Regions from separate parts of the Variovorax sp. P4_D9 genome, predicted to be linked through region 3. Evidence: predicted binding sites of a transcription regulator. Region 3 holds the regulator's gene; each other region holds the start of a gene.
What was found. The regulator sigma-54, encoded in region 3, starts transcription at its own class of promoters, with help from an activator protein. The targets are predictions, from matches to a motif close to TGGCANGNAANCTGCTTT.

Region 1: the regulator sigma-54 is predicted to act here: its motif matches at 2,493-2,510, upstream of nirB (nitrite reductase large subunit NirB).
Region 2: the regulator sigma-54 is predicted to act here: its motif matches at 1,370-1,387, upstream of AC1DY5_RS18715 (TorF family putative porin).

The regions. Positions count from the first base shown of each region.
Region 1 is NZ_JBFUIU010000285.1:3,589-8,071, reverse strand. It holds gene AC1DY5_RS26920 (DUF4337 domain-containing protein) at 1-307, opposite strand, end outside; gene AC1DY5_RS26915 (putative pterin-binding protein) at 378-956, opposite strand; gene AC1DY5_RS26910 (dihydrofolate reductase family protein) at 1,015-1,662, opposite strand; gene AC1DY5_RS26905 (hypothetical protein) at 2,025-2,357, shown strand; gene nirB (nitrite reductase large subunit NirB) at 2,732-4,483, shown strand, end outside.
Region 2 is NZ_JBFUIU010000162.1:9,639-14,121, reverse strand. It holds gene glnK (P-II family nitrogen regulator) at 67-405, opposite strand; gene AC1DY5_RS18715 (TorF family putative porin) at 463-1,317, opposite strand; partial or broken gene AC1DY5_RS18710 (YifB family Mg chelatase-like AAA ATPase) at 1,486-2,947, shown strand; partial or broken gene aqpZ (aquaporin Z) at 3,182-3,870, shown strand.
Region 3 is NZ_JBFUIU010000172.1:2,704-7,186, forward strand. It holds gene lptB (LPS export ABC transporter ATP-binding protein) at 1-135, shown strand, start outside; gene AC1DY5_RS19420 (RNA polymerase factor sigma-54) at 149-1,735, shown strand; gene AC1DY5_RS19425 (phospholipase D family protein) at 1,738-3,345, shown strand; gene AC1DY5_RS19430 (Crp/Fnr family transcriptional regulator) at 3,263-3,913, opposite strand; partial or broken gene AC1DY5_RS19435 (MFS transporter) at 3,968-4,462, shown strand.

The sequences.
Region 1 (4,483 bases), on a different contig from region 3:
CCCGCGCTAGCTCGGCGAGCGACTGCTTCGTGCTCTTGGCCTGATAGAAGTTCCACTGGTTCGAGGCCTCGGTCTTCTTGATGCCCGCGTTGTTCTTGTAGAGGCCCGCGTTGGCCTGGGTCAACCCGCCCATGTACGCGAAGATCGCCCCGACCGTGGCGATGACCGCGGTGCACACGGCGATCTGGCTGGTCATGCTCCTGCGGCCGCTGCTGTCGCCGGCCTCCGAATGGTGAGCCTCGTGCGAACCGGCGTGCTCGAGCTCGTGATCGTGCGGGCCATGCACGTGAAAGCCGCTTCCTGACATAGGGGTCTCCGAATCAATTTGAATAAATGGGCGCGGCTGCAAGTATGCCCAGCCTGGAGCGGGGGTCCTGTCAGCCGCGCGAGACCTCGATGCTGTACAGCCCCCAGGGGCACAGCGCGAAGCGCTCCTTGAGCGGCTTGTCCTTGAAGGCCGCAAGCGTGTCGGCTTCGTAGATGGCCCATTGCGGGCCCAGCCCGCCGAGCGCGAGCGGCGCGCCGTCCATCTCGGTGGCGACGATCATGCGGAAGCTGCGTGCATCGGCCATGCGAAGCGGCACGACATAGCCATCCACGGCACGAAGGCCGAGCATCGCATCGCCCGCCACGCCCACCGACTCCAGCACGCTGGTCAGCAGCGGGCCGGAGAGCGCATGCATCTTGGCGTCGTACTCGAGCGTCGCCTTGATCCGGACCACCGGCAGCCGGCGCAGGGCGTCGGCGTCGAGCACGTACGCTTGGTCGAACTTGACGCCGTGCTTGACCATCAACTGGTCGAGCGCGGGATCGACCGGACCGCGGTTGGTCTTGCCGACCCCACCGCTGACGGTCAGGAGGCCGGGGCCTTTCGGGGCCGGGTCGGCCGCCAGGGCGCGAGTCGCGGGCAGCAGCCCGGCAAGGGTTGCGGTACCGAGAAAGTGGCGTTTGTTCATCGGCCGATTGTGGGGCGTTGGGGTTGGCTCCGTCTACCGTCCCGGCCCGTCGCGCGCCTCAAGCCCGCTTGCGCAGGAAGACATGCGTCGCCCGCTCGCCGGTCACGCTTTCGGCGCACTCATAGCCCAAGGCGGGCAGGTCGAGCCCCTGGAAGAGAGGCTCCCCGGCGCCGAGCAGCACGGGCCGCACCGCCAGATGCAGTTCGTCGATCAGCCCCGCGCCCAGGTACTGCCGCACCGTGGACACGCCGCCGCCGAGGCGAACATCGAGTTGGCCGGCCGCGGCCTTGGCCTGCGCCAGCGCCGCGTGGATGCCTTCGGTGACGAAGCGGAACTCGGTGCCGCCGGCCATTGCGAGCGGCGCCCGCGCATGGTGCGTGAGCACGAACACTGGCGTGTGGTACGGAGGCTCGTCGCCCCACCAGCCTTTCCAGCTGTCGTCCGGCCAAGGCCCGCGCACCGGGCCGAACATGTTGCGCCCGATGATCCAGGCGCCGATGCCGTCGAAGCCCTGCGCCGCGATGCGGTCGTCGACGCCGGTCTCGCCATCGGCCTCGCCGTGCATGCGGCGCCACATCCGGGTGTGGAAGAACCACTCCATCAACTCGGGACCTCGAACACCGAGCGGGTTCTGCAGGCTCTGGCTCGGACCGGCCCCGTAGCCGTCGAGGGAGATGGCGAAACTCTGGACGCGCAGTCTGGACATGGGGGTTCCTTGAATTTCAGCAGGGGGCGGCGTATTTTCTCGTAGCCGAACCCGACAGCGACATCCGTCCTCTTCTTACATATTGGCCGAGGCAAATGCAAGATAAGGGATTCAATGAACTCCTACTGTCCCTCGACCAGGGATCTTCCGGGCGGGGCACTCTCGCCATGACGAAGTACTGCAACGACTGCCACACGGCAAACAAGGACCGCGCCAAGTATTGCTGCTCTTGCAAGGGCCGGTTTTCAGGTGTGCGCTTCGGAGCCCACACGTCCGCAGGCACCTTTCCTGATTCGCTCCCGGCGCCGCGAACGCCGAAGCAAATGCGCGGCAGGTCGGCGCCAACGCGCACCAGCCTGCTGGTGATCTTCCTCCTGCTCCTGCTCGGGCCGTTGACGTACCAGGAAGAAAGCCGCTTCCTCGCGCAATGGTCGCTGGTCAGGAATTCGGTCGCCACCGCATGGCAGCGGTCGTGGGCGTCGATCGCCGCTCCCGCCCCCTGGCGCAGCGCAGCCGCCCGGCCTTCGGCCGCGATAGCCCCCGCACCCGCTGAAACGCCTTCGCCGCCGGATGCAGCGCGGGTCGCCGTCGCCGCGCGAGCGGGCGAGACGGTGGTCCCGGCAGCCATCGAATGCACCGACGCGCGTGCGGCGCTGTCCCTTTGCGCGAAAGAGCACGCGGCCAACAGGCCGTAGCCGAACGCGAACGCACGCGCCCGGGTAGGCCTTCGGGCCYCACCAATCCGGCGGCCCATGCGCCACAACGGCGCGCCGCACCCTCCCTTGCCGACGAAGCGGGCCCGATTTCGCGCCGAAAGCCCTCCAAACACCCGGCACGGTTGTTGCTTGACACCCTTCACTGTTCCGCCGGCACCGTTGCCGCGGATTTTTGCAGTGCCTCCGCTAATGACGGCGGGATTCGAGCGAGCTGAGAGCGACGACGCCGGCAGTTCGCCTGTTCCAACCCAATTCGCATCCGTTCCACGCGGGGGCCCACTGCGGCTGTCTTTCCGACAGCCTTTCCTGTGGTCTGAACCCCGTCACGAGAGCGGTTGTCTGCAGGATCCGACATGAAAATCGCAGTGATTGGCCACGGCATGGTGGGCCACAAGTTTCTCGAGCAACTCCACGAGCTCGGCCTCGCCGATGCACAGGTCACCGTGCTGTGCGAGGAGCCTCGGCCTGCCTACGACCGGGTTCATCTCTCCGAATTCTTCGCCGGCAAGACGGCCGAAGACCTGTCGCTGGTCGAACCCGGCTTCTTCGAGCGCAGCGGCTTCACGCTGCGCCTGGCCGCCCGCGCCGTGGCCATCGAGCGACGCGACAACACCATTACCACGGCCGATGGCGAGGTGGTGCACTACGACAAGCTGGTGCTGGCCACCGGCTCGGCGCCCTTCGTGCCGGCGGTGCCCGGCCGCGACCGGCCCCACTGCTTCGTCTACCGCACCATCGAGGACCTCGAAGCGATGAAGGCCTGCGGCGCCCGATCGAAGACCGGTGTGGTGGTCGGCGGCGGCCTGCTGGGCCTCGAATGCGCCAAGGCCCTGCGCGACATGGGCCTCGAAACCCACGTGGTGGAGTTCTCGCCGCGGCTGATGGCGGTGCAGGTCGATGAAGGCGGCGGGCGCGCGCTGCGCAACAGCATCGAGGGCCTGGGCGTGCACGTGCACACTGGCCGCAACACGGTCGAGATCACCGATGGCGCGACCGCGCGGCATCGCATGGTGTTCGCCGACGGCACCCACCTGGAGACCGACATGATCGTGTTCTCGGCCGGTATCCGCCCGCGCGACGAACTGGCGCGCCAGTGCGTGCTGGCGGTCGGCCCGCGCGGCGGCGTGGCGATCGACAGCCACTGCCGCACCAGCGATCACGACGTCTATGCGATCGGCGAATGCGCCTCATGGAACGAGCAGACCTTCGGCCTCGTTGCGCCGGGCTACGACATGGCCCGCGTCGCCGCGAAGCACATCGCCGGGCAGAACGACGCCGCCTTCACGTGCGCCGACATGAGCACCAAGCTCAAGCTGATGGGCGTGGACGTGGCCAGCATCGGCGACGCGCACGGCAAGACGCCGAAGTCGCGCGCCTACCAGTACATCAACGAGCACAAGCAAATCTACAAGAAGATCGTGGTCAGCGAGGACGGCAAGCAGCTGCTGGGCGCGGTGCTGGTCGGCGACGCGGCCGAATACGGCACCCTGCTGCAGATGGCGCTCAACGGCATCACGCTGCCGGCCGACCCGGAGTTCCTGATCCTGCCATCGAGCGATGGCAAGGCCAAGCCCGGGCTCGGCGTCGACTCGCTGCCCGAGAGCGCCCAGATCTGCTCGTGCAACAGCGTCACCAAGGGACAGATCTGCGCGGCGGTCGGCAACGGCGCCTGCACCACGGCCGAGCTGAAGGCCTGCACCAAGGCCGGGGCCACCTGCGGCGGCTGCGTGCCGCTGGTCGGCCAGGTCATGAAGGCCGAGATGGCCAAGCGCGGCCTGGCGGTCGACAACCACCTCTGCGAGCACTTCCCCTATTCGCGCCAGGAGCTGTACCACCTGGTGCGCGTCGGCGAGATCCGCAGCTTCGAGGACCTTCTCGCGAAGCATGGCAAGGGGCTGGGCTGCGCTGTCTGCAAGCCGACCGCCGCCAGCATCTTCGCATCGTGCTGGAACGAGTTCGTGCTCAAGAAGGAGCTGGCCGGGCTGCAGGACAGCAACGACTACTTCCTCGGCAACATCCAGAAGGACGGCAGCTACTCCGTGGTGCCGCGCATGCCCGGCGGCGAGGTCACGCCCGAAGGTTTGATCGCGGTCGGCCAGGTGGCG
Region 2 (4,483 bases), on a different contig from region 3:
CTCAGGCCCAACGCAAGTGAGACAAGGAATTTTTTCATTTCGGTTTGTTCTTTCGTGCCTAACGTGTCAGAGGGCTTCGCGGCCCGTTTCGCCGGTGCGGATGCGCACGACCTGCTCCAGGTCGTAGACGAAGACCTTGCCGTCGCCGATCTTGCCGGTGCGCGCCGCGCTCTCGACCGCCTCGATGACGCGCTCCACCAGTTCGTCGGCCACAGCGGCTTCGATCTTGACCTTCGGCAGGAAGTCGACGACGTACTCGGCGCCGCGGTACAGCTCGGTGTGGCCTTTCTGGCGTCCAAAGCCCTTGACCTCGGTGACCGTGATGCCCTGCACGCCGATGGCGGACAGTGCCTCGCGCACTTCATCGAGCTTGAATGGTTTGATGATGGCTGTGACCAGCTTCATGATGTTTCTCCTACAGATGAAAGAGGACGGCGCGGCGGCAAGCCGCGCCGCGTGCGTTTACAGCGTCTTGGTCAGCATCACGATGAAGCGGGTCGCGTTGGGCGAGAAGGTGGTCTGGCCGATCGGGCCGATGGGCGTGGGGATGCCCGGGCTGGAGACCAGGTTGAACGCGCTCTGCTCATTGCCGCCCTGGATATAGCCGCCCAGCGTCAGGCCGCTGCCGAAGTCGTAGGCCGCACCGACGTTGTAGTCGAGGTAGTCCTTGTAGCCCAGGCTCTTGATGTCGCTGSTGAAGAAGGTGTAGCCGATYGCTGCCTTCAACGTCACCTTGGGAATGATTTCCTTGGTGTAGGCCAGGTTCAYYTAYCCGGTGTTGGTGCCGTCCAGGCCCGAACCGCCCTTGTTGCCGGCGTAGTTGAAGTAGTCCTTGGAGACCGTCCACGAGTACTTGGCCGTGAAGGCGCCGATGTTCTCGTCCGCCCAGGTGCCCGCGCCGTAGATTTCGGTGGTGGCGCCGGCGCTGTTGCCGGGGTAGACATAGGTCAGCACGCCGACGTCCCAGTCGATCGGGCCGCCCTTGAACTTGTAGCCGCCGTAGAAGTCCATCTCGACCGAATTGCCAGGCAGCCAGTTGACGCTCGAGTTCCAGTTGCCGATGTAGAAGCCGCTGGAGCCGAAGGCGTAGTCCAGGCCGCCCTGGATCGCCGGCTTGACGTAGTCGGAGTTGGCGAAGCCGTTCTTTCCGATCACGTCCTGGTCCTGCCCGCGGAACTTGTAGTTGGTGGTCAGSGAGACGTTGGCCGTGAGATTCGGCGCCGGTGCMGCAGCGTCGGCGGCGGCCTGCGCGCTGGCGAGCATCGGCAGGGCGGCAAGCGCGCCCACAGCCAGGATCTGGACGGATTTACGGTGCATCATCGAGCGGGACTCCTCGGGCGGTGTTTTGAAAGTGGTTAGGAATCCTTCGCAAGCAGGGAGCGTGCCAAAGCGCATCCCCCCGACGGGGCAGGGTTTTACGCCTGACGCACTTGGTCACAATGAAGAACAAGAGATTGACGCACCATTTTGGTGAAATGGAGCGAAATGAGTCTGTCTTTGGTGCAGAGCCGCGCCTTGCTGGGTCTCGAAGCCCCAAATGTCACGATCGAGGTGCATCTGGCAAACGGATTGCCCAGTTCACGCTGGTCGGCCTGGTCGATGTCGAGGTCAAGGAAGCCCTGGAAAGGGTCCGCTGCGCGATCCAGAACGCCGGTCTCGAATTCCCGACCACCAAGCGGATCACGGTCAACCTGGCGCCGGCCGACCTGCCGAAGGACTCCGGCCGCGAACCTGCCGATCACGCTCGGCATCCTCGCGGCCAGCGGCCAGATCGAGGCCGATCGGTTGGCCGGCACGAATTCGCCGGCGAACTCTCCTTGTCGGGGCAGCTCCGGCCCGTGCGTGGTGCATTGGCCATTGCGCTGGCGCTTCACGTCCGCGGCATCGCCACCCGGTTGGTGCCGCCGGCCGAAAGCGCCCAGGAGGCCGCGCTGGTGCCGGGCGCCGAAGTCTATGGGGCCCGTCACTTGATCGACGTGGTGCGCCAGTTCCTGCCGGCCGGCGCAGTGCCGCCGGCCATCGCGAGGGCCGAGGCGGCCGAGGACGGCTGGGCGCGGGTGCTGGCGGTGCCGCCCGGGGCGCCGGCGCGCCATCCCGACCTGGCCGAAGTGAAGGGGCACGCGGGCGCCAAGCGGGCCCTGGAGATCGCCGCGGCCGGCGGCCAAAGCCTGCTGATGGTGGGCCCGCCTGGCTCGGGCAAGTCGATGCTGGCCCATCGCTTTGCCGGGCTGCTGCCGGCGATGAGCGTTGACGAGGCGCTCGAGAGCGCGGCGGTCGCCAGCCTGGGCGGGCGTTTCGAGACCGCGCAATGGATGCGCCGCCCGACCGCCAGCCCACATCACTCGGCCAGCGCGGTAGCGATGGTGGGCGGCGGATCACCGCCGCGGCCGAAAGAAATCTCGCTGGCCCATCATGGCGTGCTGTTCCTGGACGAGTTCCCCGAGTTCACGCGCTCGGCGCTGGAAGCGCTGCGCGAGCCGCTCGAGACCGGCACCATCACGATCTCGCGAGCGGCGCGACGCTCCGAATTCCCGGCTCGCTTTCAGCTGAGGGGATGAACCCCTGCCCCTGCGGCTGACGTGGATCGACGCTCAAGGCGTGCCGCTGCACGCCGGACCAGGTGGCCTGTTACCAGGGCAAGCGCAGCGGCCCGCTGCTCGACCGCATCGACCTGCACATCGAGGTGCCGAGGGTGTCGGCACCGCAACTGCTGGAGGCCTCGGCCGGCGAGCCGACCGAGACGATCCGCGGGCGAGCCGTGGTGGCGCGCGAACGCGCCCTGGCGCGGCAAGGCGGACCCGACCAGGGCCTGGCGGGAAGCGAGCTCGACCGGCACGCGCCGCTCGAGCCAGCGGCGCTGAAGTTCCTGCGCACCGCGGCGGCTCGGCTGGGCTGGTCGGCCCGCAGCACGCACCGCGCGCTCAAGGTGGCGCGGACCATCGGGGAAGCTGTTCCGTTTACATTCTCTAGCACGGTGTTTCCATGCCGCGGGTCTTCCGGCGTGCGCCGGGGTGCTTGGGCCTGCAGAAAACCGCCGCTTTCGTGAACAACGGCGCATCGCCGCGACCTCCCCCGCGGTGCCCTCTTTCTTCTTTCGGATGGCTTCCTAGAATGCGCCCGCCCTCGACTCCGGTCGGTGGGCTTGTTTGTCACACATGAAGATTCAGGGATCAATAAAAAAATGGAACAGAGCACCTTCAAGAAGCTGTCGGCCGAATTCGTCGGCACGGTCTGGCTCGATTTCGGCGGTTGCGGCAGTGCGGTACTCGCTGCCGCCTTTCCAGGCCTGGGTATCGGCTTCGTCGGTGTCTTGCTGGCCTTCGGCCTCACGGTATTGACCGGCGCCTATGCGCTGGGCCCGATTTGGGCGGCCACTTCAATCCGGCGGTGTCGGTCGGCCTGGTGGTGGGCGGGCGCTTCCGCGCCGCCGAGCTGCCCGGCTACGTCGTCGCCCAGGTGCTCGGCGCCATCGCCGCCGGCTTCATGCTCTTTCTCAACGCCACGGGCAAGCCCGGCGCCGAGATCGGGGGCTTCGCCACCAATGGCTTCGGCGAGCATTCGCCCGGTGGTTTCGGACTGAAGGCGGCGCTGCTGACCGAGTTCGTGCTGACTGCCGTCATCCTGATCGTGATCCTCGGCGCGTCCGCGAAGAACAGCGCCGCGGGCTTCGGCGGCCTGGCGATCGGCCTGTGCCTGACGCTGATCCACCTGGTCTCCATCCCGGTCACCAACACTTCGGTCAATCCAGCGCGCAGCACCGGACCGGCCCTGTTCGGCCCGGCCATTCCCATGGACCAGCTGTGGCTGTTTTGGGTGGCGCCGATCGCGGGGGCGGTAATCGGGGCGGTGATTTACAAGGTGCTGCTCGCGACCCCAGTTGCCGAGGCACGCGCAGGCTCGCTCGACCTTCGGCTCCAGGCCCGATCCGTAGTGCCCGCTGCTGGCGATAGCCGCCGCCTTCGTGACCGTTGCGCAACGTCAATCGGCTTCTGGAGCCCTTGGCGATGTCGCCGCCCAGTGCGTATGTCACTACACCCACCATGCTGCACGTGCTTCGCGGGATGTCGAAATAGATGAACATCTGACGCTGTGCGGTGAACTGGACAGGCGCCTCGTCGCGGACGCTCGAGCACGCCGCGAAGCGGCACGATTTGAGGGTCGCCATAAGCCCGCCGGCGTTGGCCAGAATGTCCGTGATTTCGATCTTCAACACGGGCGCGCCGTCCGAGGTCGCGGTGGGTTGGGCGACGACATACTCGAAGGGTTCCAGCAGTTGGTCTTGCACGGCTTGCTGCAAAGAAGCAGGTACATCGTAACGGTCGTCAGCTTTGGACAGTTGAAGCCCTTCGGCGTCTTGCGCCGTATGCGATGGATGGCATCACAACGGTATTGCGTGCCGTCGCAGCTGGCGGCGGCAGTTCTGGCGCTCATCGGTTCTCCGACGCATTGGTAAGTCAAAGAGTCGTCGTGGAGAGGCAGGAAG
Region 3 (4,483 bases):
CGTGAAACGCTGGGCATCTGCGATCACGCGTTCATCATCAGCGACGGGCATGTGCTGGCACAAGGCACGCCCTCGGAGATCGTCGACAACGCCGAGGTACGACGCGTGTACCTGGGCGAGCACTTCCGGATGTAGGAGCCCAATCTCGATGAAGCAGGGGCTTTCGCTTCGCGTCTCGCAGCATCTGGCGCTCACGCCGCAGCTGCAGCAGTCGATCCGGCTGCTGCAGCTCTCGACGCTCGAGCTGACCCAGGAAGTCGAACAGATGCTCGACGACAACCCGTTCCTCGAGCGCACTGCCGAGGAGGCGGCGCGCGAGGAATTCGGCCTTGAAACGGCGGATGCGCCGGTGCGCGACGAAGATCGGCAGGCCGAAGGCGATGCCGACTTCACGCCGGGCCCCTCGGCGCCGGCTGAAGTCGCGGTCACCACCTCCGACACCGAGACGGCCACCACCGACGCCGTCGACGGCGAGCCCGACTGGGAAGGCGACGGCACGGTCGACCTGGCGCCCGACGACAGCGAATGGGGCGGCGACGCCCCGGCGCGCACCAACAACCTGGGCGACGACGAGCGCACCGACGCGACCGAGCTGGCGCGCAGCCAGGAGTCGCTGCAATCCTTCCTGCACCGCCAGGCGCTGGGCCTGCGGCTCAGCGAGACCGACCGCGCCGCGCTGCGTTTCCTGATCGAATCGCTCAACGACGACGGCTATCTCGAGGACTCGCTGCCGGCCCTGGCTTCGGGCCTGGCCGGCGACGACAACGACCAGTTCGACGACCTGGTGCACCACTTCCAGGTCGCGCTCGGCCTGTTGCAGAGCCTGGAGCCGGTCGGTGTCGGCGCGCGCAACCTCGGCGAGTGCCTGACGATCCAGCTGCGCGCCTTGGCCCGGCCGGACGAAGGCGCCGACGAGGCGCAGGTGCGCGAGACCGCCATCGCGATCTGCAAGCAGCCGATGGAGCTGCTGGCGCGGCGCGATTTCAAGCGGCTGGCGACCCTCACGCGCAGCAACGAGGAAGAGGTTCGCGCGGCCCTGCAACTGATCGCCAGGCTCGAACCCAAGCCCGGCCGCCGCTTCGTCGACGTCGAGCGCAACGTGGTGATCCCCGACGTGATCGTCACACGCATCGGCAACGGCACCAACACCAACACCAAGTTCCGCGTCATGCTGAACCCCGAGGTCATGCCGCGGCTGCGGGTCCACGACATCTACGCCGGCGCGCTCAAGCAGCACAAGGGCGAAGGCAGCCAGGCCCTGTCGCAGCGGCTGCAAGAGGCGCGCTGGTTCATCAAGAACATCCAGCAACGCTTCGACACCATCCTTCGGGTGTCGAACGCGATCGTCGAGCGGCAGAAGAGCTTCTTCGTGCACGGCGAGCTGGCGATGCGGCCGCTGGTGCTGCGCGAGATCGCCGACGAGCTCGGCCTGCACGAGTCGACCATCAGCCGCGTGACCACCGCCAAGTACATGGCGACGCCCTACGGCACGGTCGAGCTCAAGTACTTCTTCGGCTCGGCGCTGGGCACCGAGACCGGCGGCAATGCGTCGAGTACCGCGGTGCGGGCGCTGATCAAGCAGTTCGTCAGCGCCGAGGACCTCAAGAAACCGCTGTCCGACAGCCAGATCTCCGAAATGCTCAAGGAGCAGGGGATCGAATGCGCGCGCCGCACGGTGGCGAAATACCGCGAGGCCCTGCGCATCGCGCCGGCCAATCTGCGCAAGGCACTCTAGCGATGCCTCGCGGCGCGGGCCTGGCGGTGCGCGGGTGGCGGCTCGGCGCGGCACTGATGGCGGCGACTCTCCTGGCCAGCGGCTGCGCCATGCTTCCGGCCGAGTTCGAGCGCCAGCCCTCGAGCGCGATCGCGGCCTCCGCGGACACCACGCTGGGGCGGATCGCCAAGGCCTCCTCCCCCGATCCCGACCTGAGCGGCTTCCGGCTGATGGCGGGCGGGGACTTCGCGCTCGACACGCGGCTTCAGTTGGCGCGCCGCGCCGAGCGCACGCTGGACGTCCAGTACTACCAGATCGAGAACGACGAGACCGGTCGCTACTTCCTGCGCAGCCTGCGCGACGCGGCGCTGCGGGGCGTGCGCGTGCGGCTCTTGATAGACGACCTATATACCTCCGGCGAGGACGAATTGCTGCTGGCGCTGGCGGCGACGCCGAACCTCGAGCTGCGGCTGTTCAATCCGTTTCCGGCCGGGCGCGGCAGCATGGTGCAGCGCTTCTCGAGCTCGCTGTTCGACTTCGACCGCGTCAACCGCCGGATGCACAACAAGCTCTTCATCGCCGACGGCGCGATGGCGGTGGCGGGCGGGCGCAACATCGGCAGCCAGTATTTCACGCAGACCGCGGGCGCGAACTTCCTGGACATCGACACCTTCGTCGCCGGTGCGTTGGTGAAGCGCCTGGGCAGTCTCTTCGACCTGTACTGGAACAGCCCCTACGTGCGGCCGATCGGCACCGTGGTCGCTTCGTCGCTCGCGCCCGAGGAACTGCAGCGGAGCTTCGAGCAGGCCACCGGCCCTGCCAACACCCCGGCGCCGCGGCGGCCGGCCCCGAACGACGTCCTGGGCTACGCGCCGCTCGGGCCGGAGCTGAAGGGCGGCGCCCGGCTCGACCTGATCTGGACCCTGGCCGAGGCCTATGCCGACTCGCCCGACCGCGTCATCGGCAAGACCGCGTCCTATGGCGGCGTGCCACTGCTCGATGTCGACAGCGTGCGCTACAACGTGATCGAGCAGATGCGGCGCTCGCGCTCCGAAGTCACGCTGGTCTCGCCCTACCTGATCCCGGGCAAGGCCGGGCTCGAGGTGATGCGCGAGGTCCGCGGGCGCGGGGTCCGGATCAGCGTCGTCACCAACTCGCTCGCGGCCACCGACGAGCCGGTGGTCCATACCGGCTACCGGCGCTACCGGCCCGACATGCTGCGGCTCGGCGTCGAGATCTACGAGCTGAGCTCGGCGCGCACCAAGCGCAGCGTGCGGCTCGGGCTGTTCGGCTCGCAGGTCGGCCGGCTGCATGCGAAGGCGGCGATCTTCGACCGCCGCGCGCTGTTCCTGGGTTCGATGAACTTCGACCCGCGCTCGGACAGCCACAACACCGAGATCGGCCTCTTCATCGCCAGCCCCGAGATGGCGCAGCAGATGCTCAAGCTGCTCGACGTGCTGAAGCAGCAGGGCGCCTACCGGGTGCGATTTGCCGAGGGCGGCGAACAGCTCGAATGGGTCACGATGGAAGACGGTGCCGACCCGGTGCTCACCGTCGAGCCCGACTCGGGCCTGTGGGACCGCGTGATGCTGGAGCTGCTGGCGCCGTTGGCGCCGGAGAGCCTGCTGTAGGACTCGCGGGTTCCTGGCCGGCCGGTGAGGCGAGGCTGAGGCGTCCGGTCGGCCACATAGTCGCCGAGCCTGTCGATGGCGTGGACCACGATCGTGCGCCGCTCCAGGCTGACCAGCCCGCGGTCGGCCAGTTCGCGAAAGTGTCGCGACAGGGTCTCCGGCGTGAGGTTGACTGTGCCGCGACCACGTTCTTGTGGATCGACAGCTCGATCTTGGCGGGCGTCATGCTGCCCGGCGGAAGCAGGCGCAGCAGGTAGGTCACGAGCCGCGCGGCCGGGGGCTGGAGCGAAAAGGATTCGATGTCGTCGACCACGTTGCGCATCCGCATCGACAGGCTGGCCAGCATGCGCATTGCGAAGCGGCTGTCGTTTTCGATCAGCTGCACGATCGCGTTGCGCGGCGGGTAGAGCAGCAGGCTGTCTTCGAGCGCCTGCGCCGTCAGGTAGTACGGGCGCTCGAGCAGCATCGTGATGTCTCCGAAGCTACCTCCGGGAGCGACGAAGTCGAGTGGCTTGTCGATGCCCTGCGAGGACACCAGCGACAGCTTGACCTTGCCCGACACCAGCATGTGGAAGCCCTCGCACGGGTCACCTCGCTTGAAGAGCACCTTCCGGCGTTCGGCATGCAATCGTACATCGACCGCATCAACATCGGCATCCGGTCCAACAACGCCGATTTCCTGAACCACATCGGACTGACCCTCGATGACAAGGGCAGCCAGGGTTTCCTGGCCTCCGCCTTCATGCTTGGCTACGGAATCTCAGCCTGGTCTCACGCTCTTTTGCGTCGCGCTCTTCGGTGTTCGCCGAAGCCTGCTCTGCGGCCTGCTGCAATGGGACGGCGTCACGGCCATCTCGCCCGGCTTCGACAGCTATGGCAGCCTGCTGGCGTCGCGCATCCTGCTCGGGGTCTCCGAAGGGCCCTCTTCTCGCTCGCCTCGTCCTACATCAAGGCGCATTTCGAGGACCGCGAGAACGGCAAGCCGAATGCCTTCGTCAACATGGACACTGGCCTGAGCCTGGCCATCGGCTTTTCGCTGATCAGCCTCATGCTGGTCCATTTCCAGTGGCAGACCTCGTTCTACCTGCTGGGCCTGATGAACGACGGACTCGGCATCCGCTCGTTTTCGCCTCTCCCC